Linked DNA regions of Accumulibacter sp.. The protein of the gene in region 1 binds, or shares a complex with, the protein of each later gene. Links are inferred from orthologs where the notes say so. Each region holds a gene or a part of one and is shown in the gene's direction. Other genes may lie near its edges. The genes, in order: holA, holB, dnaX and dnaN.

What was found.
Region 2: the proteins of holA (region 1) and holB are in contact, whole or in part, in a cryo-EM structure (PDB 8GIZ), measured with the Escherichia coli proteins. The link is inferred for Accumulibacter sp. from one-to-one orthologs.
Region 3: the proteins of holA (region 1) and dnaX are in contact, whole or in part, in a cryo-EM structure (PDB 8GIZ), measured with the Escherichia coli proteins. The link is inferred for Accumulibacter sp. from one-to-one orthologs.
Region 4: the proteins of holA (region 1) and dnaN are in contact, whole or in part, in a cryo-EM structure (PDB 8GIZ), measured with the Escherichia coli proteins. The link is inferred for Accumulibacter sp. from one-to-one orthologs.

The regions. Positions count from the first base shown.
Region 1 is NZ_JAZKUG010000001.1:4,916,461-4,921,765, reverse strand. Bases 1,610-4,501 are described here. They hold holA (DNA polymerase III subunit delta), read left to right. Parts: upstream 1,610-2,499; coding sequence 2,500-3,504; downstream 3,505-4,501. Other genes in these bases: V5B60_RS20815 (glutamate-5-semialdehyde dehydrogenase), read left to right, coding at 3,959-4,501; V5B60_RS20820 (hypothetical protein), read right to left, coding at 3,561-3,824; lptE (LPS assembly lipoprotein LptE), read left to right, coding at 1,974-2,489; leuS (leucine--tRNA ligase), read left to right, coding at 1,610-1,954. Outside these bases: more of leuS, read left to right, coding at 1-1,609; more of V5B60_RS20815, read left to right, coding at 4,502-5,215. UniProt on the Escherichia coli protein: Part of the beta sliding clamp loading complex, which hydrolyzes ATP to load the beta clamp onto primed DNA to form the DNA replication pre-initiation complex.
Region 2 is NZ_JAZKUG010000001.1:3,780,197-3,785,400, forward strand. The notes cover bases 851-3,641. They hold holB (DNA polymerase III subunit delta'), read left to right. Parts: upstream 851-1,637; coding sequence 1,638-2,645; downstream 2,646-3,641. Other genes in these bases: mltG (endolytic transglycosylase MltG), read left to right, coding at 851-967; tmk (dTMP kinase), read left to right, coding at 964-1,599; V5B60_RS16590 (PilZ domain-containing protein), read left to right, coding at 2,743-3,123; V5B60_RS16595 (TatD family hydrolase), read left to right, coding at 3,134-3,641. In the rest of the region: more of mltG, read left to right, coding at 1-850; more of V5B60_RS16595, read left to right, coding at 3,642-3,916; V5B60_RS16600 (ankyrin repeat domain-containing protein), read left to right, coding at 3,913-4,569; V5B60_RS16605 (3'-5' exonuclease family protein), read right to left, coding at 4,561-5,204. UniProt on the Escherichia coli protein: Part of the beta sliding clamp loading complex, which hydrolyzes ATP to load the beta clamp onto primed DNA to form the DNA replication pre-initiation complex.
Region 3 is NZ_JAZKUG010000001.1:1,466,897-1,472,276, forward strand. The notes cover bases 1,029-3,995. They hold dnaX (DNA polymerase III subunit gamma/tau), read left to right. Parts: upstream 1,029-1,666; coding sequence 1,667-3,325; downstream 3,326-3,995. Other genes in these bases: V5B60_RS06385 (histidine phosphatase family protein), read right to left, coding at 1,029-1,165; V5B60_RS06400 (YbaB/EbfC family nucleoid-associated protein), read left to right, coding at 3,347-3,670; recR (recombination mediator RecR), read left to right, coding at 3,670-3,995. In the rest of the region: V5B60_RS06380 (CBS domain-containing protein), read left to right, coding at 1-195; more of V5B60_RS06385, read right to left, coding at 515-1,028; more of recR, read left to right, coding at 3,996-4,272; petA (ubiquinol-cytochrome c reductase iron-sulfur subunit), read left to right, coding at 4,373-4,969; V5B60_RS06415 (cytochrome b), read left to right, coding at 4,973-5,380. UniProt on the Escherichia coli protein: Part of the beta sliding clamp loading complex, which hydrolyzes ATP to load the beta clamp onto primed DNA to form the DNA replication pre-initiation complex.
Region 4 is NZ_JAZKUG010000001.1:1,216,176-1,221,379, forward strand. What follows is about bases 1-2,791. They hold dnaN (DNA polymerase III subunit beta), read left to right. Parts: upstream 1-724; coding sequence 725-1,858; downstream 1,859-2,791. Other genes in these bases: dnaA (chromosomal replication initiator protein DnaA), read left to right, coding at 1-510; gyrB (DNA topoisomerase (ATP-hydrolyzing) subunit B), read left to right, coding at 1,924-2,791. In the rest of the region: more of gyrB, read left to right, coding at 2,792-4,395; pyrF (orotidine-5'-phosphate decarboxylase), read right to left, coding at 4,459-5,204. UniProt on the Escherichia coli protein: Confers DNA tethering and processivity to DNA polymerases and other proteins. Acts as a clamp, forming a ring around DNA (a reaction catalyzed by the clamp-loading complex) which diffuses in an ATP-independent manner freely and bidirectionally along dsDNA.

The DNA.
Region 1 (5,305 bases):
GAACTGGATCGGCAAGAGCACCGGGGTCCGTTTTGCCTTTCCCTACGAACTCGATGGCCGGCCCGGACAGCTCTGGGTGTTCACCACCCGCGTCGATACCATCATGGGTGTCACCTTCTGCGCCGTCGCCGCCGAGCACCCGCTGGCGACGCACGCGGCCGCGCGCGATCCACGGGTGGCGGCTTTCGTCGACGAGTGCAAGCGCGGCGGCGTCGCTGAGGCCGACTTGGCGACGATGGAGAAGAAGGGCATCGCCACGGGCATCTTCGTGACCCATCCGTTGAGCGGTGAGCAGGTGGAGGTTTGGGTCGGCAACTATGTCCTGATGGGTTATGGCGATGGCGCGGTGATGGCGGTGCCGGCGCACGACGAACGGGACTTCGCCTTTGCCCGCAAGTACGGGTTGCCGATCAGGCAGGTGATCGCGCTGGCCGGCGAGCGTTTCTCGACCGATTCCTGGCAGGACTGGTATGCCGACAAGCAGGGGGGCGTCTGCGTCAACTCCGGCCGTTACGATGGTCTCGGCCATGCCGCCGCGGTCGACGCGATCGCTGCCGACCTGGCCGCCAGGGGCCTCGGCGAGAAGAAGGTCCAGTTCCGCCTGCGCGACTGGGGAATCTCGCGGCAGCGTTACTGGGGCTGCCCGATCCCGATCGTCCACTGCGCCACCTGCGGCGACGTGCCTGTGCCGGATGCCGACCTGCCCGTCGTCCTGCCCGAGGACGTGACGATCACCGGCGCCGGCTCGCCATTGGCGCGGCTGCCCGAGTTCCACGAATGCGCCTGCCCGAAGTGCGGCCAGCCGGCGCGACGCGAAACCGATACGATGGACACCTTCGTCGAGTCCTCGTGGTACTTCCTGCGCTACTGTTGCCCGGACAACGAGCAGGCGATGGTCGACCAGCGGGTGGCCTACTGGTGTCGCGGTGGCATCGATCAGTACATTGGCGGCATCGAGCACGCCATCCTGCACCTCCTGTATTCGCGCTTCTGGACGAAGCTGATGCGCGACCTCGGACTGTTCGGCGATGCGCCGCTCGATGAACCCTTCGCCAACCTGCTGACGCAGGGAATGGTCGTCGCGCCGACCTTCTACCGCGAGGACGCGCACGGCAAGAAGCAATGGATCAACCCGGCCGAGGTCGACGCGGTGCATGACGAGCGCGGGCGTGCGATCGGCGCCAGCCTGCGTGCCGATGGCCTGCCGGTCGTCGTCGGCGGCATCGAGAAGATGTCGAAGTCGAAGAACAACGGCGTCGACCCGCAGGCGCTGATCGACCAGTTTGGTGCTGACACCGCTCGACTGTTCATCATGTTCGCGAGTCCGCCCGATCAGTCGCTCGAGTGGTCGGATGCCGGCGTCGAGGGAGCCTTCCGTTTTCTCAAGCGCCTCTGGCGAATGGTCTGGGAGCATCTCGCCGCCGGCCCGCTGCCACCGGCTGCGGCGGCCGAGTTGAGCGGCGAGCTGAAGGCGCTGCGCCGCCAGTTGCACCAGACGATCGGCAAGGTCGCCGACGATTACGGCCGGCGCAAGCAGTTCAATACGGCCATCGCCGCGGTGATGGAACTGCTCAACGCCTGCAGCCGGATCAGTGACGACTCGCAAGCTGCGCGTGCCGTCCGCCAGGAGACGCTCGAGGCGGTGACGCTGATGCTCAGCCCGATCGTCCCGCATGTGTGCGAAGCGCTTTACGCCTCGCTCAGGCCGGGCCAATCCGCGTCCGAGCAGTCGTTTCCGCAGGCCGATGCCGGCGCTCTCGAGCAGGACGAAATCGAGCTCGTGCTGCAGATCAACGGCAAGCTGCGTGGCAGCCTGCGCGTTGCCGCCGCTGCCGACCGGGCGACGATCGAAGCCGCCGCGCTGGCCTGCGAGGTCGCGCGCAAGCATCTGGCCGGCGCCCCGCCGCGGAAGCTGGTCGTCGTCCCCGGTCGCCTGGTCAACATCGTCGTCTGAGACCGCGAGGAAACCTGCCATGCCCGCCGCCCTGCGCTCTCTCGTCCTCTTTGCCGCCGGCACGCTGCTCGTTGCCGCCTGCGGCTTTCAGTTGCGCGGTTCCTACTCGTTTCCCTTTGAAAGCCTGTATCTGTCGGTTGCCGACTACTCGGTGATCGGCGCCCAGCTCAGGCGATCGATCAAGGCGTCGAACCCGAACCTGCTGGTGGCGACCGCGAGCGAAGCGCAGGTCATCTTCGTTCCCGGCAACGAGTACCGTGACCGTGTGATCCTGACCGTCTCGGGTACCGGCCGGGTCAGTGAACTGCGCCTGCGCTATCTGTTTCCCTACCGGTTGACCGACAACAAGGGCCGCGACGTAGTGCCGCCGGCCAGCGTCGAGCTGGTGCGTGACCTCACCTACGACGATTCGCAGGTGCTTGCGAAGCAGCAGGAAGAGTCGCTGCTCTGGCGCGACATGGAGCTGGATCTGGTGCAACAGCTGATGCGTCGCCTGGCTGCGGCCAAGCCGGTGTTCGTGGACGCCGGCACGTAGGGCTGGCCGCGTGCAGCTCAAGGGCGAACAGCTGGCTGCCCACCTCGCCCGCGAACTGCAGCCCGTCTATCTCGTCCACGGCGACGAGCCTCTGCTGGTCATCGAGGCGTCGGACGCGATCCGTGCCGCCGCCCGTCGTCGGGGCTTCGACGAGCGCCAGGTGCTCATCGCCATCGCCGGCTTCAACTGGCACGAGCTGCATCACGCGGCTGGCAGCATGTCGCTGTTCGGCGGCCGGACGCTGCTCGACCTGCGCATCCCGGGCGGCAAGCCGGGGCGCGAGGGCAGCCTGGCGCTGCAGGAATATTGCGCGCGTCCGTCACCCGATTCGCTGTTGCTGGTGAGCATGATCGGCGTCGAATGGCGGGAGGAGAAGTCCGCCTGGATGGCTGCCGTCGCCGCTGCCGGCGTCGTCGTCAAGCTGCTCGCGCCAGGTTTTGCCGAGCTGCCCGGCTGGCTTGCCGGCCGCCTTGGACGGCAGCAGCAGAGCGCTGATGCAGCAGGCCTGAGTTTCATTGCCGAGCGGGTCGAGGGCAACCTGCTGGCGGCCCATCAGGAGATCCTCAAGCTCGGCGTGCTCTACCCGGAAGGCCGGCTGAGCCTGGAACAGATTCGCGATGCCGTGCTCGATGTCGCCCGTTACGACCTCGACGCCTTGCGCGAAGCACTCTTGAATGGCGATTTGGCACGACTGACGCGCACCCTTGATGGCTTGCAGCAGGAAGGTGAGGCGCCGCCGCTGATCCTCTGGGCCTTCACCGAGGAGGTGCGGGCACTGGCGCAGGTGTGCGCCGGTCTCGAACGGGGTCAGCCGCTCGACGGGCTGCTGCGCGCAGCGCGTGTCTGGGGGCCGCGACAGGCGCCGTTCCGGCGGGCGGTGCAGCGGCTGCGGGCGGTTCAGGCGAGCGCCGCCCTCGAGCACGCCGCGCGCATCGACCGGATGATCAAGGGGGTATCGCGGGGAGACGTGTGGGACGAATTCCGGCAACTGGCACTGCGGCTCGTCGCAGCGTGAGCGGTGAGCGGCAAGCGGCTGCGGTCGTTCGCAGCCTGCCGGCGAGGCGGCGCTTCTCAGCCGCCGGCCGGTGGGTCGCCGGGAGATGGATCGGCGCCCGCAGCATCCGGGGCCAGGTGTTCCCAGACGCAATCGTCACGGCTCTGATGCCGGACATCACTGAGGCCGTGGCTGTCTTCGCCCCGTACCAGACACTCGCCGGCGCAATCATCGGCAATGACGACCAGTCGCAGTTCGGTATCCACCCGTCGCTCGCCGTCCCAGTAGCTGCAGGTGGCACAGACTTTGGCCTCGGCGGGCAGGATCAGCTTTTTCTTCATGGTCGGTCCGGGCAAGAGGGGGCGGCAGGTGGCGGCGACGATGGTCCTGAGAGTGCGCCTGGCACCAGAGGTTCCGTTGACGTTTGCCGACTTGCGCTGGCTATAATCGATCCTTGCCGATGACAGAGGGTCAGATGGATATCGAGAACTATGTGCAGCAGCTGGGTCGTGAGGCGCGTGCCGCGTCGCGCATCATCGCACGTGCCGACAGCAATGCCAAGAACCAAGCACTGCGCGCGATCGCCTCAGCGATCCGCCGCGAGAGCGAGGCGCTCGTCGCCGCCAGCCGGCAGGACGTGGACGCCGCCGGATCGGCCGGGCTGGAAGCGGCACTGCTCGACCGGCTGACCCTCTCAGCGCAGGGTGTGGCGGCGATGGCAGAGGGGGTCGAGCAGGTTGCCGCATTGCCCGATCCAGTCGGTGAGATCAGCGACTTGCGCCGGCGGCCGAGTGGCATCCAGGTCGGCCGCATGCGCGTACCGCTGGGCGTCATCGGCATCATCTACGAGGCGCGGCCGAACGTCACCGCCGATGCCGCCGCGTTGTGCCTCAAGTCGGGCAACGCCTCGATCCTGCGTGGCGGCTCGGAAGCGATCCACTGCAACCAGGCGATCGCCGCGCTGGTCCACGAGGGACTCGCCAGCGCCGGCCTTCCGGGCAGCGTGGTGCAGGTCGTCTCGACCACCGACCGCGCCGTCGTCGGTCACCTGATCCGCATGCGCGAGCATGTGGACGTGATCGTGCCGCGCGGCGGCAAGGGACTGGTCGCGCGTCTGCTGGCCGAAGCCAGGGTGCCGATGATCCAGCATCTGGACGGCAACTGCCATGTCTATGTCGATGACGAGGCGGACCTCGGGCAGGCGCTGCGCATCGTCGAGAATGCCAAGACGCAGCGCTACGGTACCTGCAACACCGCCGAGTCGCTGCTGGTCGCGCGCGCGGTGGCCGGCCGGCTGCTGCCGCCGATCGCCGCCATGCTGACGCGCAAGGGGGTCGAAATCCGCGGCTGCCCGGAGACCAGGGCACTGGTCAGCGAGGCGTCGGCGGCCAGCGAGGAGGACTACGCCAGCGAGTTCCTGGCGCCGATCATCTCGGTACGGGTGGTCGACGGCATCGGGCAGGCGATCGAGCACATCAATCACTACGGCTCGCATCATACCGACGCCATCGTCACCGAAAATTACAGTGCGGCGATGCGCTTCCTGCGCGAGGTCGATTCGGCCTCGGTGATGGTCAATGCCTCGACGCGTTTTGCCGACGGCTTCGAGTACGGTCTCGGCGCCGAGATCGGCATTTCGACCGACAAGATTCACGCCCGCGGCCCGGTCGGTCTCGAGGGACTGACCAGCCAGAAGTGGATCGTCCTGGGCCAGGGCGAGGTGCGTGGCTGAAGCCGAGGCGAAGCCTTTCCTGTCGCCGGCAGAGCCTGCCGGCGACGACGCAGTGACGGCAGGCGGGTGCCGCCACTGCTTCTTCCCCTG
Region 2 (5,204 bases), 1.1 Mb from region 1 along the record:
CTTGCTGACGCTGCTTCTGGGCGCCGCTGTCGTCGTCTACGTGGCTCTGATTCCGATCAGCCTGCCGCGTGAGCAGGTGGAGTTTACAGTTGCCCCCGGCGGCAGCCTGCGCACGGCGGCTCGCGAGATCGCCGCCAGCGAGGTCGCCGTCGAACCGTGGGTGCTGATCGCACTCGCCAGACTGATGGGCGTCGAGGCCTCGATCAAGGCCGGAAGCTACCAGATCAGTCGTGGCACGACGCCACTCGAACTGCTGCGCAAACTGACGCGAGGAGACTTCACGCAGGCCGAGCTGACCTTCATCGAAGGCGGGACTTTCCGTCAGATGCGCCAGCGCCTCGATGCCCATCCGGATCTGCGCCACGAGACCCGCGCCCTGAGCGAGAGCGAAATCATGCGCCTGCTCGGTGTCCCCGAACGGTCTGCCGAGGGCGCGTTCTTTCCCGATACCTATCTCTTTGCCAAGCGAAGCAGCGATATCGAGCTGCTGGCGCGCGCCGCGCGTGCCATGCAGCGACACCTGCAACAGCAATGGCAGGCGAGGGCGGATCACCTGCCACTGCGCGATGCCCATCAGGCTCTGATCCTCGCCTCGATCATCGAGAAGGAGACCGGCCGTGATCAGGATCGTGCGCAAGTGGCAGCGGTGTTCATCAACCGCTTGCGCCTGGGGATGCCCTTGCAGACTGATCCGACGGTGATCTACGGACTCGGCGATGCCTTCGACGGCGACCTGCGCAAGCGCGACCTGCTCGCGGATACGCCCTACAATACCTATACGCGCCGCGGCTTGCCCCCCACACCGATCGCCATGCCCGGACTCGCTTCGCTGCAAGCCGCGCTGCACCCGGCGGCGAGCGACGCGCTCTACTTCGTCGCTCGCGGCGACGGCAGCAGCCACTTCTCGCGGACGCTGGCAGACCACAATCAGGCGGTGCGGCGTTACCAGAAAGGGGGCCGACCTTGAACCACGCACAGGCCCGTTCGCGCGGCCGTTTCATCACCTGCGAAGGCATCGACGGCGCTGGCAAGAGCAGCCACATCGCAAGCATCGTCGCGTTCCTGCGCCGGCGCGGAGTCACCGTCGTCAGCACGCGCGAGCCTGGGGGTACCGCGCTTGGCGAAAAACTGCGCGCGCTGCTCCTGCACGAAGCCATGCACCTGGAGACCGAGGCGCTGCTCATGTTCGCAGCCCGCCGCGAGCACATTGCGCGAGTCATCGAACCGGCTCTCGCGTGTGGCGACTGGGTGGTCTGCGACCGTTTCAGCGACGCGACCTATGCCTATCAGAGTGGTGGGCGCGGTCTCGACCCGGTGAAGTTCGCACAACTCGAAAACTGGGTGCACCCGCTGCTGCAACCGGACCTGAGCCTGCTCTTTGATCTGCCAGCGGCAATTGCGGCCCGGCGCATTGCTGACCAGGCACGCGACCGCGATCGCTTCGAGTTGGAGCAGTTCGAGTTCCACGAGCGAGTCCGCCTCGCCTACCTCGAGCGGGCGCGGTCGGCACCGCAGAGAATCACGATCATCGACGCCGACCAATCCCCGGACAGAGTCTCGAAACAGATTGAAGAAAGACTTGCAAGCTTATGTTCATGAAGATTATCGATCTGCACGATTCACTCTGGCGGCAACTCATGCTGCGGCGTGACCGGCTGCCGCACGCGCTCCTGCTGTGCGGTCAGCAGGGGCTCGGCAAGTTCGACCTGGCCGTTGCCTTGGCCACCTCCCTACTTTGCGAGGAGCGGCGAGATTCAGGCGAGGCGTGTGGTCAGTGCCGGGCCTGCGGCTGGCTGGCCCTAGGCAACCACCCGGACCTTCGCCTGCTGCAGCCACAGTCGCTCGCCGTGGTCGCCGGCGATGCCGGCCAGGAAGAAGACACTTCCGGAGCGAAGAAGCTGAGTCAGCAGATCACGATCGATCAGGTACGGGCACTCGACGACTTCCTGCACGTCGGCACCCACCGTCACGGCGCGCGCGTGGTGCTCCTCAACCCGGCCGAGGCGATGAATCGCGCAACAGCCAATGCTCTTCTCAAGTCACTTGAAGAACCAATCGCAAGCACATTGTTCATATTGGTTTCCAGCAACCCACATCGCTTGCTGCCGACGATCCGCAGTCGCTGCCAGACCGTCAGCGTGCCGTTGCCGCCGCGCGCAGCTGCAGCCGCCTGGCTGCACGACGCTGGCGTGGCCGAGCCGGATGACTGGTTGGCCCTGGCTGCCGGTGCGCCGCTGTTGGCGCTCGCCCTGAGCAGCAGCGGCGAGCGGAGCCTGGTCGATGCACTTCTGGCCGAAGTCAGTGGCGGGGCTGGAGTGGATCCGCTGGCATCGGCAGCCCTACTCGAGCGGGCCATCAAGAACGAGAAGCGCCAAGCGTCGCTGCGCAGATTGCTCGAGTGGGCACAGAAGTGGTTGTTCGACCTGCTTCTCGCGACCGAAGCGCTGCCGCCGCGCTATTTTGTACGCCAAGCGGCGCTCCTGCAGGACCTGGCGCGCGGAACCGACAACCGCCGGGTCTTGGCATTCAGCCGAAAAGCGCTACAATGCAAGCCCCAATGTGAGCAGCCCGTGAACAATCGACTGTTTCTCGAGGACTTCTTTCTCGGCTACGTGCGGGTTTTCCGAAGCCCCCGAGGGTTGTGAAGCAATCGTCGCGATCCAGGGGTAATGAACGAGTGAGGCATCAGCGAGTGAGCAACGGACTTCGCTCATTTGGGCGATCGATCGCTTCCAAGTGAAGATGGCAGAGACCGACATCGGAAAGGCAGCGCCTGCGACGCCGCCGCGCCCCAGCGTTCTGTCACTGAACATCAACTCGAAGTCGGCACTTTACGCGGCCTACATGCCGCTGTTGCGCAATGGCGGCATCTTCATTCCAACCACCCGCAATTACTCGATCGGTGACGATGTCTTCATGCTGTTGTCGCTGATGGACGATCCCGCCAAGCTGCCGATTGCGGGCACGGTCGTCTGGATCACTCCGGCTGGCGCGCAGAACAGCAAGGCACAGGGAATCGGTGTGCAGTTCAAGAACGACGAAAGCGGCGCCGAGGCACGCCGGCGCATCGAGGGTCTCCTGGGCGGTGTGATGCAGTCGGGCCGCCCAACGCACACCATATGATGGCCGGCCGATGTTGGTTGACTCGCATTGTCATCTCGACTTTCCGCAGCTGGCCGATGGCATCGAGCAGATCATCGGGCAGATGCGTGCCAATGACATCGGTTGCGCGCTGTGTATCGGCGTCACCCTGGAACGTTTCGCCAGGGTTCTGCAGCTCGCCGATACCTGGCCGATGTTGCTGGCAACGGTTGGTGTACACCCGGAGGAAACGGGAATCCGCGAACCAACGGTCGACGACCTCGTGGGCCTTGCGGCACATCCGCGAGTGGTGGCGATCGGCGAAACCGGACTGGACTACTACTGGCACAAGGATGCTCCGGATTGGCAGCGTGAGCGCTTCCGTACCCACATCCGGGCCGCCCGCGTGACCCGCAAGCCGCTGGTGATCCATACCCGGGAAGCGGCAGCCGACACGCTGCGGCTCATGGCCGAGGAGGGGGCTGGCGAGGTGGGCGGCATCATGCACTGTTTCACTGAAAGCTGGCCGATTGCCGAAGCAGCACTCGACCTCGGCTTCCACATCTCGCTCTCCGGCATCGTCACCTTCAAGAAAGCGCTCACGGTCAGAGAGGTTGCTCTGCGCGTGCCGCTGGATCGTCTCCTGGTCGAGACCGACTCACCCTATCTGGCACCGGTGCCCTACCGTGGCAAGACGAACCAGCCTGCCTACGTCCGCCATGTCGCTGAAGAGGTCGCACGTCTGCGTGGCCTCAGCTATCAACAGGTCGCCGACGCCACGACGGCCAATTTCTTCAATCTCTTTCCTGAAGCCCGAACAAAGGTTGCCCAATGAAGATTCTTGCTCTCCTGGTTGCATTGTGGATTCCGACCATGGCCGCAGCCGGTGCCTATGAAGACATGGAGGAGGCCCTGATCTCCGGCAATACGGCTTGGGCCATCCAACTGATCAACCGCGGCATGGACGTCAATTCGGTGGACGCAGCCGGCAACACGCTGCTGATGCAGTGCGTGCAGCGCGAGAACCTCGACTTTCTCGACTATCTCGTGAAACGGCGTGCACGGCTGAACACCCGCAACCGCAACGGTGAGACCGCCCTCAGCCTGGCCGCCTACAAGGGCCTGCTGCCTTTCGTCAAGCGCCTCGTCGAAGCGGGCGCCGACGTCAACCTCTATGGCTGGTCGCCCCTGGTCTACGCTGCGTTCAGCGGCCGTACGGCAGTGGCCGAATACCTTCTCAGCAAGGGAGCGGAAGTCAATGCGACGACCCCAAACGGGTCGACAGCGCTGCTGTTCGCCGCCCGCTTCGGACACATCGAGATCGTCGAGTTGCTGCTGCAGAACAAGGCGGACCCGAACATGGCCAACGACCGGGGGGCAACCGCGATCGACTGGGCGCTCAAGTCTGACAACACGGACATCGCGGACCTGCTGCGCAAGGCTGGCGGACGCGCCGGCACCCCGCCAGCGAGCCCGGCTTCACGGTGAAAGAGCGTTCACGGGTCGGACGACCACCTTGCCCGTGTTCAGGGTGCGACTGACGATCCGGTAGACCTCCGGATCGAAGTCCTGTCGGCTGGGTGCGGCCGCCAGCAGCGTCTGCAGACCCGCATCGTCCTGTACCGTGCCAAGCAGCCGCCAGCGGTCCACGACGTGGATGTCCTCGCGCATGCCGAAATCGTCGCGCTCGATCAAAGCGACCGGGCCGCGGTAGGGCCAGCTCCTGATCTTCAGGCGGGCCAGCGCGCTCATCAGTCGTGCGCCGTGCTGCAGCAACGACTCCTTGCCGATGCAGGCGCCGCGGCAGTTCTTTTGCCGATAGGCACTGCACGCAGCGACCGCCTGCTCGATGCCGACCTGTTTCGGACACAGTTGATGCGCCTCGGCCAGCACGCGCAGCGAGCGCTGCGCTTCGCGGCGGTTCGTGTACATGCCGAAGAGATCGTCGGCGACAGCGAAATCCAGTTCGTCGGCAAATACCAGTCGCAGCCGGCAGTCGCCCGATGCGGGCGAGTGCAACTGCCACGAACAGAGCTCATTGGCCGGCGCTAGGTGCCGGGCGGTGCCGCCGCTGCCCGCCGCTGCTTTCGCCGGCGTGGTCAGCGGCGCCGAGCGCGCGTAGC
Region 3 (5,380 bases), 3.4 Mb from region 1 along the record:
AAGGTGCTCTACGTGACACCGGAGCAGACCGTCGATGAGTGCATGGCCATCATGACCGAGAAGCACTTCCGCCACCTGCCAGTGCTCGCCGAAGGCAAGGTCGTCGGCATCGTTTCGATCGGTGATGTGGTCAAGGAAACGATCTGCGAGCAGAAGTTCATCATCGAGCAGATGGAAAAGTACATCACTGGCTGACACAGGCGGCGCTTGCCCGGCGAAGCTTTCGGCAGTCCTCGCGCGCCCGTCGCCTGCTGCCAGCAAGGCCCCCCGGCATCGGTGAGCGTCGAGAGTGGCATCCGGGCACCGGTGTACCTGCCCGTTGGGCTCCCTTTCCCGATTCGAAGCGCCGGCCAGCAGCCTGTCGGACGTGATGGGTTGGAGCGAAAAGAGTGGGAGCCGACCGCAGTTTTCCACGGATTGCGAGCGAATGGTTGTTCTATTCGTGCGGAAAGACGGGGAGAAATGATCCGTCTTCCCATTTCTTGCAGCCGACTTGGGCAAGTCCGACAGACTGCTAGGGCAGTTCGTCGATCCCGAAGCCAGCAAGATGTTCGGTCTGGCCCCAGGTTTCCAGGATCCATTGCTGATCCCGGACGCACAGCCAGTTGATGGCGGCATTCGGAATCAGGAAGTCGCGTGGGGTGGACAGCGGATTGCCGCGCGCCAGACGGTTGACGATGTCGAGGACGCCGCCGTGCGTGACGACGATGATCGTTTCTCCCTCGTGTGCGGCGGCCAGTTGGCTCAGACCGCCGCTGACGCGGGTGTGCAGTTGCCGCAGGCTCTCACCACCGAAAGGAATCACGAAGTCGGGATCGCGGGTCTCGAAGGCGTGGTAATCCGCGGGATACCTGGCGCGCGACTCCTCGTAGGTCAGCCCTTCGAAGAACCCGTAGCGTCGCTCGCGAAACGCTGGCCGCAAAGCAGCCGCAAGCCTCATCCTGTGGGCGATGCGTTCGGCTGTCTGGCGTGCGCGCAGGAGGTCGCTGCTGTACAGGGCGGTTACAGCTTCCCTGGCAGCGAGCCAGTCTGCCGCCGCCTGCGCCTGTGCCAGGCCGGCGGTATTGAGTCCGATGTCGATCTGTCCCTGGATGCGTTTCTCAGCGTTCCAGGTGGTCTCGCCATGGCGGACGAAGCAGATTCGGGTGGCTTCGCTCTTGGTCATCACAATGTTCATGCAGAGCGGCGGCGCGTTGCCGCCGCCAGCGCCTGCGCCCGGTTTCCAGTGCGCTGGCGCGAGGACTTCTCGGACAGGATGCGCCGTCGACCTTCCGCCAAGCGGTGGGTGGGTGAAAAAGGGCCGATTTTAAGCCATTCCCTGCTCGCCGCCTGACTTCGTGCACATCGGCAGCAGTTCTCATTTCAAAATCCCTGGCAGGGGGGTGAAATGAGAACTGCTGGCTTCCTGCGGCATTTCGGGCGCGGCGGTGGGTGATGTGATAGCATTCGTTCCGGCGGGTCTCCCCGCATCGCAGGATGGTGAACCTGGTCAGGTCCGGAAGGAAGCAGCCACAGCCGTCTGATGCGAGTGCCGGGGGTAAGGCTCGCCATTTTCGTTTCTCGCCGTGTCGATGCCGGCCGACGGCATGGCCCGGGCGCGCTCCTGCGGCACCGGTGGCCAGCAAACGGTAACGGGGCCCGCGGCGCCATCTGCTAGAATCCGCGCATGAGCTACCAGGTCCTGGCGCGCAAATGGCGCCCACGCACGTTTGCCAGCCTCGTCGGGCAGGAACACGTCGTGCGCGCGCTCGAGCATGCGCTGACGGCACAGCGCCTGCACCATGCCTACCTGTTCACCGGTACGCGCGGAGTTGGCAAGACGACGCTGGCGCGCATCCTGGCCAAGGCACTGAACTGCGAGACCGGGGTCACCGCGACGCCCTGCGGAGCCTGTTCCGCCTGCCAGGAAATCGACGCCGGGCGTTTCGTCGACCTGCTCGAGGTCGATGCGGCGACCAACACCCGCGTCGACGAGATGCGGCAACTCCTCGAGAATGCGGTTTACGCACCAACACGAGGCCGTTTCAAGGTCTACGTCATCGACGAGGTGCACATGCTCTCCAACTCGGCCTTCAATGCCATGTTGAAGACTCTCGAGGAGCCGCCCGAGCATGTCAAGTTCATTCTCGCCACGACCGATCCACAGAAGATTCCGGTCACCGTCCTTTCGCGCTGCCTGCAGTTCAACCTGAAGCAGATGACGCAGCCGCTGATCGCCACCCACTTGCGGCAGATTCTCGAAGTCGAGGCGATCGGCGCCGAAGCGGGTGCGCTGCAACTGCTCGCGCGCTCGGCTGCGGGCAGCATGCGCGACGCGCTGTCCTTGCTCGACCAGGCGATTGCGCATGGTTCGGGGAGGGTCGAGGAGGCGCTGGTTCGACAAATGCTGGGTGCCGTCGATCTGGACCACCTGTTTGCCATTCTCGACGCCCTGCTCGCCGGCAACCCCGCAGGAATGCTGCAGGTGGCCGATGACATGGCGGCGCGCAGCCTGTCGTTCGATGCCGCCCTGCAGGAACTGGCCGCCCTGTTGACTCGCGTGCAGGTCGCGCAGCTCGCGCCGCAGGCGATCGCCGACGATCTTCCGGAGCGTGCGCGGCTGCTCGGCATCGCTGCCCGGCTTGACCCGGAGTACGTACAGCTGGCCTATCAGATAGCCGTGCATGGTCGTCAGGAGCTGCCGCTGGCGCCAGACGAGCAGGCCGGTTTCGTGATGACCCTGTTGCGCCTGCATGCCTTCCGTCCAGAGTCGGAGGAGGCCGCCAGTCGGCGTGCACTGGCCGTAGCCAGCAGCGCCGGCCGGCCGTCGACGAAATCACTGCCGGTCGCCGATGCGACGAGGCCGTCGCCGCCTGTCCGTGCCGATGCCTCGCCTGGCGTCGCACGAGCGGGGCCACCGCCAGCGCCGCCACTGGTGCCGACGCGTGTCGGGTCGCGGTCGGCATCGCCAGCCAGTGACTGGCACGAGTTGCTTGCCGCCATCAAGCCGAGCGGCATGGCGCGTGAACTGGCGCAGCACTGTGAGCTCTGCGAGCTGGCAGCCGGCCGCGTCCAGCTGCAGCTGGCGCCAAGGCATCGCCATCTGCTGATGAGGGCGGCACAGGACAAGCTGCAGCAGACGCTTGCCGACCATTTTGCCATGCCGATCCAGTTGAGCATCGCGGTCGCGGAGGGCTCGGGCGATACTCCGGCGGCGGCGGCACAGCGCGACCGCCAGGAACGCATGGACCGCGCGATCGCGTCGGTTGAGCAGGATGGGTTCGTGCGCGAGATAATCGAGATGTTCGACGCAACCCTGATCGAATCGTCAATCAAACCCGTTTGAGCAAGCATCGAGGCAAGAGAAATGATGAAAGGTGGAATCGCCGGCCTGATGAAACAGGCCCAGCAGATGCAGGAAAACATGAAGAAGGCGCAGGAGCAGCTGGCAGAGCTCGAAGTCGAAGGGCAAGCCGGTGCCGGCATGGTCAAGGTCCTGATGACCTGCGCGCACAGTGTGCGGCGGGTGGCGATCGACCCGTCGGTGATGGATGACCGCGAGATGCTCGAGGACTTGGTGGCGGCAGCTCTGAACGACGCGATGCGACGGGCTGAGCAGGCCTCGCAGGAGCGGATGGCCGGCTTCTCGGCAGGACTCAACCTGCCGCCCGGCTTCAAGATGCCGTTCTGATGACGACGCCGTCGAGCCTCGAGTCGCTGATCGAGGCTCTGCGCTGTCTGCCGGGCGTGGGGCCGAAGTCGGCACAGCGGATGGCCTACCACCTGATGCAGCACGACCGCGAGGGCGCGCAGCGTCTTGCCGGGTCGCTGCAGTTGGCGCTGACCGCGCTGCGGCACTGTCAGCGCTGCAACACCTTCAGCGAATCGGAGACCTGTTCGCGCTGCCAGTCCAGCAGGCGGGATCCTGCCCTGTTGTGCGTTGTCGAGACGCCGGTCGACATGAACATGCTCGAACAGACGCATGCCTACGCTGGCCTGTACTACGTGCTGATGGGGCGCGTGTCGCCGCTTGATGGCATCGGACCGGCCGAACTGCGCTTGGAGCGATTGCTCGCGCGCGCGTGCGATGGGGTGGTGCGCGAAGTGATCATCGCCACCAACTACACGAACGAGGGCGAGGCGACGGCACACTACCTTGGCGAGATGTTGCGCAGTCGTGGCGTCAGCGTATCGCGAATCGCACGCGGCGTGCCGGTCGGCGGCGAGCTCGAATACGTCGATGCCGGGACCCTGGCGCAGGCTCTGCGAGAACGCCGACCGCTTGCTGCATAAGGACTTGCGGCGGCTCCGGATTCAAAACCGTATGGAGATTGGCGTATAATGCTGCGGTTTGGTATGAAGCAACTTTTACTACGTCCTAGGGATCAGCGCTATGAGCAATGAGTGCAAGGTGGACGGCGGAAGGCGGCGACTGATCGTCGCCACCGCTGCGGTTGGCGGGGTGGGGGCGATCGCTGCGCTCGTACCTTTCGTCTCCAGCATGCTGCCGTCCGAGAGGGCCAGGGCTGCCGGTGCACCGGTTGAAGTCGATATCGGCAGTCTTGAGCCGGGCCAGATGATCACCGTCGAATGGCGTGGTCGGCCGGTGTGGATCATCAACCGTACGACGCACATGCTCGAGACGCTGCCCAAGCTCGATGGCGAAATGGCCGACCCGAAGTCGGAAAAGAACATGCAGCCGGATTACTGCAGGAACGAAACGCGTTCGATCAAGCCCGAGATCATGGTCGTTGTAGGTATCTGTACGCATCTCGGGTGCTCGCCCTCTGCGAAGTTCAGGCGCGGTACCGAAGAGGGGATGGACAGCGCCTGGCTGGGCGGATTCCTCTGTCCGTGTCATGGTTCGACCTTCGACTTCGCTGGCCGGGTCTTCAAGAGCAAGCCGGCACCCGACAATCTCGAGGTGCCCCGGCACATGTACCTGTCCGATAAGCGGATCCTTATCGGTGAAGACAAGAAGGGGGCCTAAGCCATGGCGTCGAACACCAATTTCGAAAAATACAAGTCTGACGGCTCGCTGCAGGGCAACCTGCTCGAGTGGTTCGATGCGCGCTTCCCGGCGACTTCGATGTGGCGCGGACACCTGTCGGAGTATTACGCGCCGAAGAACTTCAACTTCTGGTACTTCTTCGGTTCGCTGGCGATGCTGGTGCTCGTCATCCAGATCGTCACCGGTATCTTCCTCGTCATGCACTACAAGCCGGACGCGTCGCTCAACGAAAACGGTATCCCGGTCGCCTTTGCCAGCGTTGAGTACATCATGCGCGACGTCAACTGGGGTTGGCTGATCCGCTACATGCACTCGACGGGCGCGTCGGCGTTCTTCATCGTCGTCTACCTGCACATGTTCCGTGGCCTTCTGTACGGCTCGTACCGGCAG
Region 4 (5,204 bases), 3.7 Mb from region 1 along the record:
ACCGAAATGCGGGTGGCGATCCTGAAGAAGAAGGCGGAGCAGGAGGAGGTGGCGCTCGATGATGAAGTGGCGTTCTACATTGCCAAACACCTGCGCTCGAACGTCCGCGAACTTGAGGGAGCCCTGAAGAAGGTCCTTGCCTACTCTGCGTTTCATGGCCAACAGATCGCCCTCGAGCTCGCCAAGGAGGCGCTGAAAGATGTCATTGGTTCGGTCAACAGGCAGATCACGATCGAAGGAATCCAGAAGACGGTGGCAGAGTACTTCAAGATCAAGGTCGCAGACCTCTTCTCGAAGAAGCGGACACGCGTCGTGGTGAGACCGCGACAGATCGCGATGTGGCTGGCAAAAAACCTGACATCGCTGAGCTATCCAGCGATCGGCGAGCATTTCGGTGGCCGCGACCACACGACCGTGCTGCACGCGGTACGTACGATCGATCAATTGCGCATCAAGGATGAGACTTTGAACCATGATGTGCACGTGCTTGAGCAGGTGCTCAAGGGGTGATCGGGACAGGGGAAAAGTCGGTGGGGAACCGACTGGCTGACGGTGGACAACCGACGACGAAGCGCCGCGGACGAAAGTTTTCCTTTTTTCCCCACAGCTTCATACCGTCCTTCTCCACCCTTCCCCAGAACATCTAAATTGATGAATGGAATGGTTTAAGTGATGATATCAACAGACTTGTTCGAACCTTGGTCTTTATAGGATTGAGATATATATGCTTCTTATCAAAACACGGCGAGACGTTCTTCTGGCACCGTTGCAGGCAGTTTCGGGGATCGTGGAGAGACGCCACACATTGCCCATCCTGTCGAATGTCCTGCTGGAGAAGCGTGGCGAGGTGCTGACGCTGCTGGCTACCGATATCGAGATCCAGATCACGACTTCGACCGCCGATGTCGGAGGCGAAGGTGAGGGCGCGGTGACCGTGGCAGCGCGGAAGTTGCAGGAGATTCTTCGATCGCTTCCGGAAACGGCGGAAGTCAGCCTGCAACTCGAGGACAGGCGCTTGCAGGTGAAGGCGGGCAGGAGCCGCTTCAACCTGCAGACGCTACCGGCGGAGGATTTCCCGAGCATGAGCCTGTCGCAGCAGGAGGACGCGCATAGCCTGAAGCTGACGCAGAAGGAATTCCGGCAACTGCTTGCGCAGACCCACTACTCGATGGCGACGCAGGATGTTCGCTACTACCTCAATGGCCTTCTGCTGCTGCTCGCCGATGGTCAACTGCGGGCAGTGGCAACCGATGGCCATCGGCTTGCTTATGCCAGCATGTCGCTTGCCGAGGGAGCGGGTGGCAGCGGCGAGGGCAGCGACGTCCGCCAGGAGTTGATCCTGCCGCGGAAGACCGTGGTGGAACTCAACCGTCTTCTTGCCGATACGGACGAGCCCTTGACGATCGACATCCTGACGAACCAGATCCGTTTCCGCTTCGGGCAGATCAGCCTCGTATCGAAGCTGATCGACGGCCGGTTCCCGGACTATCAAAGAGTCATACCGATGACACTCAAGGACGTCATTCGCGTGCAGCGGAGTGTCCTCTTGCAGTCGATGGTCAGGGCAGCCATCCTGACCAACGAAAAGTTCCGCGGTGTTCGCCTGGTTCTTGGCGAGGGCAGCCTGAAGATCATCGCCGCCAACGCCGAGCAGGAGGAAGCGCAGGAGGAAATCGAGGTCGAGTACAGTGGCGAGCCTCTCGATGTCGGCTTCAATGTCTCATATCTGCTGGATGTCCTGAACAACAGTGCTGGCGAGATGATCGACTGGGGATTCAACGATGCCAGTTCGAGTGCGCTGTTGACCATACCGGGGAATGATCATTTCAAGTATGTGGTGATGCCCATGCGTATCTGAATCGCAGCGGCAGGAGCTCGGAGCTTGGCAGAGAGGTTGAACGGCGGCAGAATGGCGGGTTGATCATGAATGAAGAGAAGCAGCAGACGGAGACGTACGACGAGTCGAGCATTCAGCAACTGGAGGGTCTGGAGGCCGTTCGCAAGCGGCCGGGCATGTACATTGGCGACACTTCGGACGGGACTGGTCTGCACCACATGGTCTTCGAAGTGGTCGACAACGCGATCGACGAGGCTCTCGCAGGATATTGCGATGACATCGTGATCACCATTCATGCCGACAACTCGATTTCCGTCAGCGACAACGGGCGGGGCATCCCGACCGGTATCAAGCTCGACGACAGGCACGAGCCGAGGCGCTCGGCGGCCGAGATCGTCATGTGCGTGCTGCACGCAGGGGGGAAGTTCAACCAGAATTCGTACAAGGTTTCCGGTGGGCTGCATGGCGTCGGTGTCTCCTGTGTCAACGCACTGTCCCGCTGGCTCCGGCTCATCATCCGCCGTGATGGCTGGAAGCACATGATCGAATTCAGGCGCGGGGCGGTGCTTGACCGCTTGGTCGAAGTGCGCGACGGCATCGAGGTTTCACCGCTGCGGGTGGTTGGCGAGACGGAGAAGCGCGGTACGGAACTGCACTTCATGGCTGATGAGGAGATCTTCGGCCACGTCGAGTTCCACTACGAGATCATCGCCAAGCGGCTGCGTGAGCTGTCCTTCCTCAACAATGGTGTCAAGATCAGGCTGAACGACCAGCGCACGGGCAAGGAGGAGAACTTCGCCTTTCTCGGTGGTGTCAAGGGCTTCGTCGAGTACATCAACCGCACGAAAAGCGTCTTGCACCCGAACATCTTCCATGCTGCGGGCGAGTCGGTCACGGCCGGCGGAGCGATCAGCGTCGAGGTGGCGATGCAGTGGAACGACAGCTACGCTGAACAGGTCCTGTGTTTCACCAACAATATTCCACAGGCGGATGGTGGTACGCACATGACCGGTTTGCGCGCTGCGATGACACGCGTCATCAACCGCTACATCGAAGAGAACGAGATCGCCAAGAAGGCGAAGGTGGACATCAGCGGCGACGACATGCGGGAGGGACTTGCCTGCGTGCTGTCAGTGAAGATGCCCGACCCGAAGTTTGCCTCGCAGACGAAGATGAAGCTGGTGTCGTCGGAGGCACGCCCGGCAGTCGAGGAAGTGGTGGCCGCGAAACTGGCGGAATTTCTTCAGGAGCGGCCAATCGACGCCAAGGTCATTACGGGCAAGATCGTCGAGGCGGCACGGGCACGCGATGCGGCCCGCAAGGCGAGGGAAATGACGCGACGCAAGGGCCTCCTCGATGGTGTCGGTTTGCCGGGCAAGCTGGCTGATTGTCAGGAAAAGGATCCGGCGCTCTGCGAGCTGTACCTGGTGGAGGGTGATTCAGCCGGAGGATCGGCGAAGCAGGGTCGGGACAGGAAGTTCCAGGCGATCCTGCCGCTGAAGGGAAAGATCCTGAACGTCGAGAAGGCGCGTTTCGACAAGCTGATTTCGTCGCAGGAGATCGCCACCCTGATCACCGCCCTGGGTACGGGGATTGGCAAGGACGAGTACAAGCCGGAGAAGCTGCGCTATCACCGGCTGATCATCATGACCGATGCAGACGTAGACGGAGCGCACATCCGGACGTTGCTGCTGACCTTCTTCTACCGGCAGATGCCGGAGCTCGTCGAACGTGGACACATCTACATTGCTCAGCCACCCCTCTACAAGGTCAAGCACGGCAAGGTCGAGCGCTACATCAAGGACGACCAGGCGCTGAAACAGTTTCTCCTCACCCTGGCGCTGGAGGGAGCAGCGCTCACGCCGCAGGCTGGTGCTGCGGCAATCGGCGGCACGGCACTCGAGCAGCTGGCACGCGAGTACCTGCTCGCCGAGGCAGTGATCAACCGACTGTCGCATCTGATCAACCCGGAAGTCTTGCATGCCCTGATCGACGGCAACCTGAAGCTTGAGCTTGCCAATGAAGAAGCCGCCGTGGCAACGGCAAGGACGCTGATGGCAGCACTGGACAGCCGGTCGGAGATCAACATCGTGGCCGGCTATGATTCGGTCAACGAGCGCTGGCAACTGCGGCTCGAAAAGATCCTGCATGGCAATCTGAAGCTCGGGGTGATCGACGACGACCTGCTGGTCAGCGGTGACTACGCGCAGCTTCGGAAGACTGCCGAGATCCTGGCTGGGTTGTTCGGCCCTGGCGGCTTTGTCGCCCGCGGCGACAGGAAGAAGAGCGTCAGCAGCTTTGCCGAGGCCATGCAATGGCTTCTGGGCGAGGTCGAGCGAAGCGTCAGCAAGCAGCGCTACAAGGGTCTCGGCGAGATGAACCCGGAGCAACTATGGGAAACGACGATGGACCCGCAAGTGCGCCGCTTGCTCAAGGTGCAGGTCGAAGACGCGATCGGTGCCGACGAGATCTTCAGCACGCTGATGGGCGAACTGGTCGAGCCGAGACGCAACTTCATCGAGACGAATGCATTGGCGGCGCGCAACATCGACGTCTGATCGACGGGTCGATCCCGGTTGGGTCCGGCGGGACGGTCTGCCGAAGGCAGTTGTACAGCCCGCTCATGGCGAGGCTGCCACGGATGTCGACGGGCGATGGCGGTTGATGGCGTCACGGGTTTCACGCGCAACGCTCCGCGAGGCGGCAGCGTAGTCTTCGCCGCGGCTGGCGTAAAGAATGGCGCGCGACGAATTGATCATCAGCCCGTTGCCATTGCTGTTGCATCCTGCACGGACGGTCGCTTCGATGTCGCCGCCCTGCGCGCCGATACCGGGAACGAGAAGTGGCATGTTTCCGGTCAGCTCGCGGACGCGGGCGATCTCGCGCGGGAAGGTGGCACCGACGACGAGGCCACACTGACCGCCCTCGTTCCACTCGTCGCTGACCAAGCGGGCAAGGTGCTCGTAGAGTTTCTCTCCGCCGACGTCGAGAAATTGCAGGTCGCTGCCGCCCGGATTCGACGTGCGGCAGAGGAGGATGACACCCTTGTCGCGATACGCCAGGTACGGAGCCACGGAGTCGCGTCCGAGGTAGGGATTGATCGTGACCGCGTCAGCCTGGTAGCGCTCGAAGGCTTCGATCGCGTACTGTTCGGCGGTGCTGCCGATGTCTCCCCGCTTGGCATCGAGGATCACGGGTACGCCAGGATGACGTGAATGGATGTGGGCCACCAGTTCTTCGAGCTGCTCTTCGGCGCGGCAAGCGGAGAAATAGGCAATCTGTGGCTTGAAGCAACACACCAGATCGGCCGTCGCGTCGACGATCGCACGGCAGAAGTGCAGGATCGCGTCCGCTTGGCCCTTGAGAT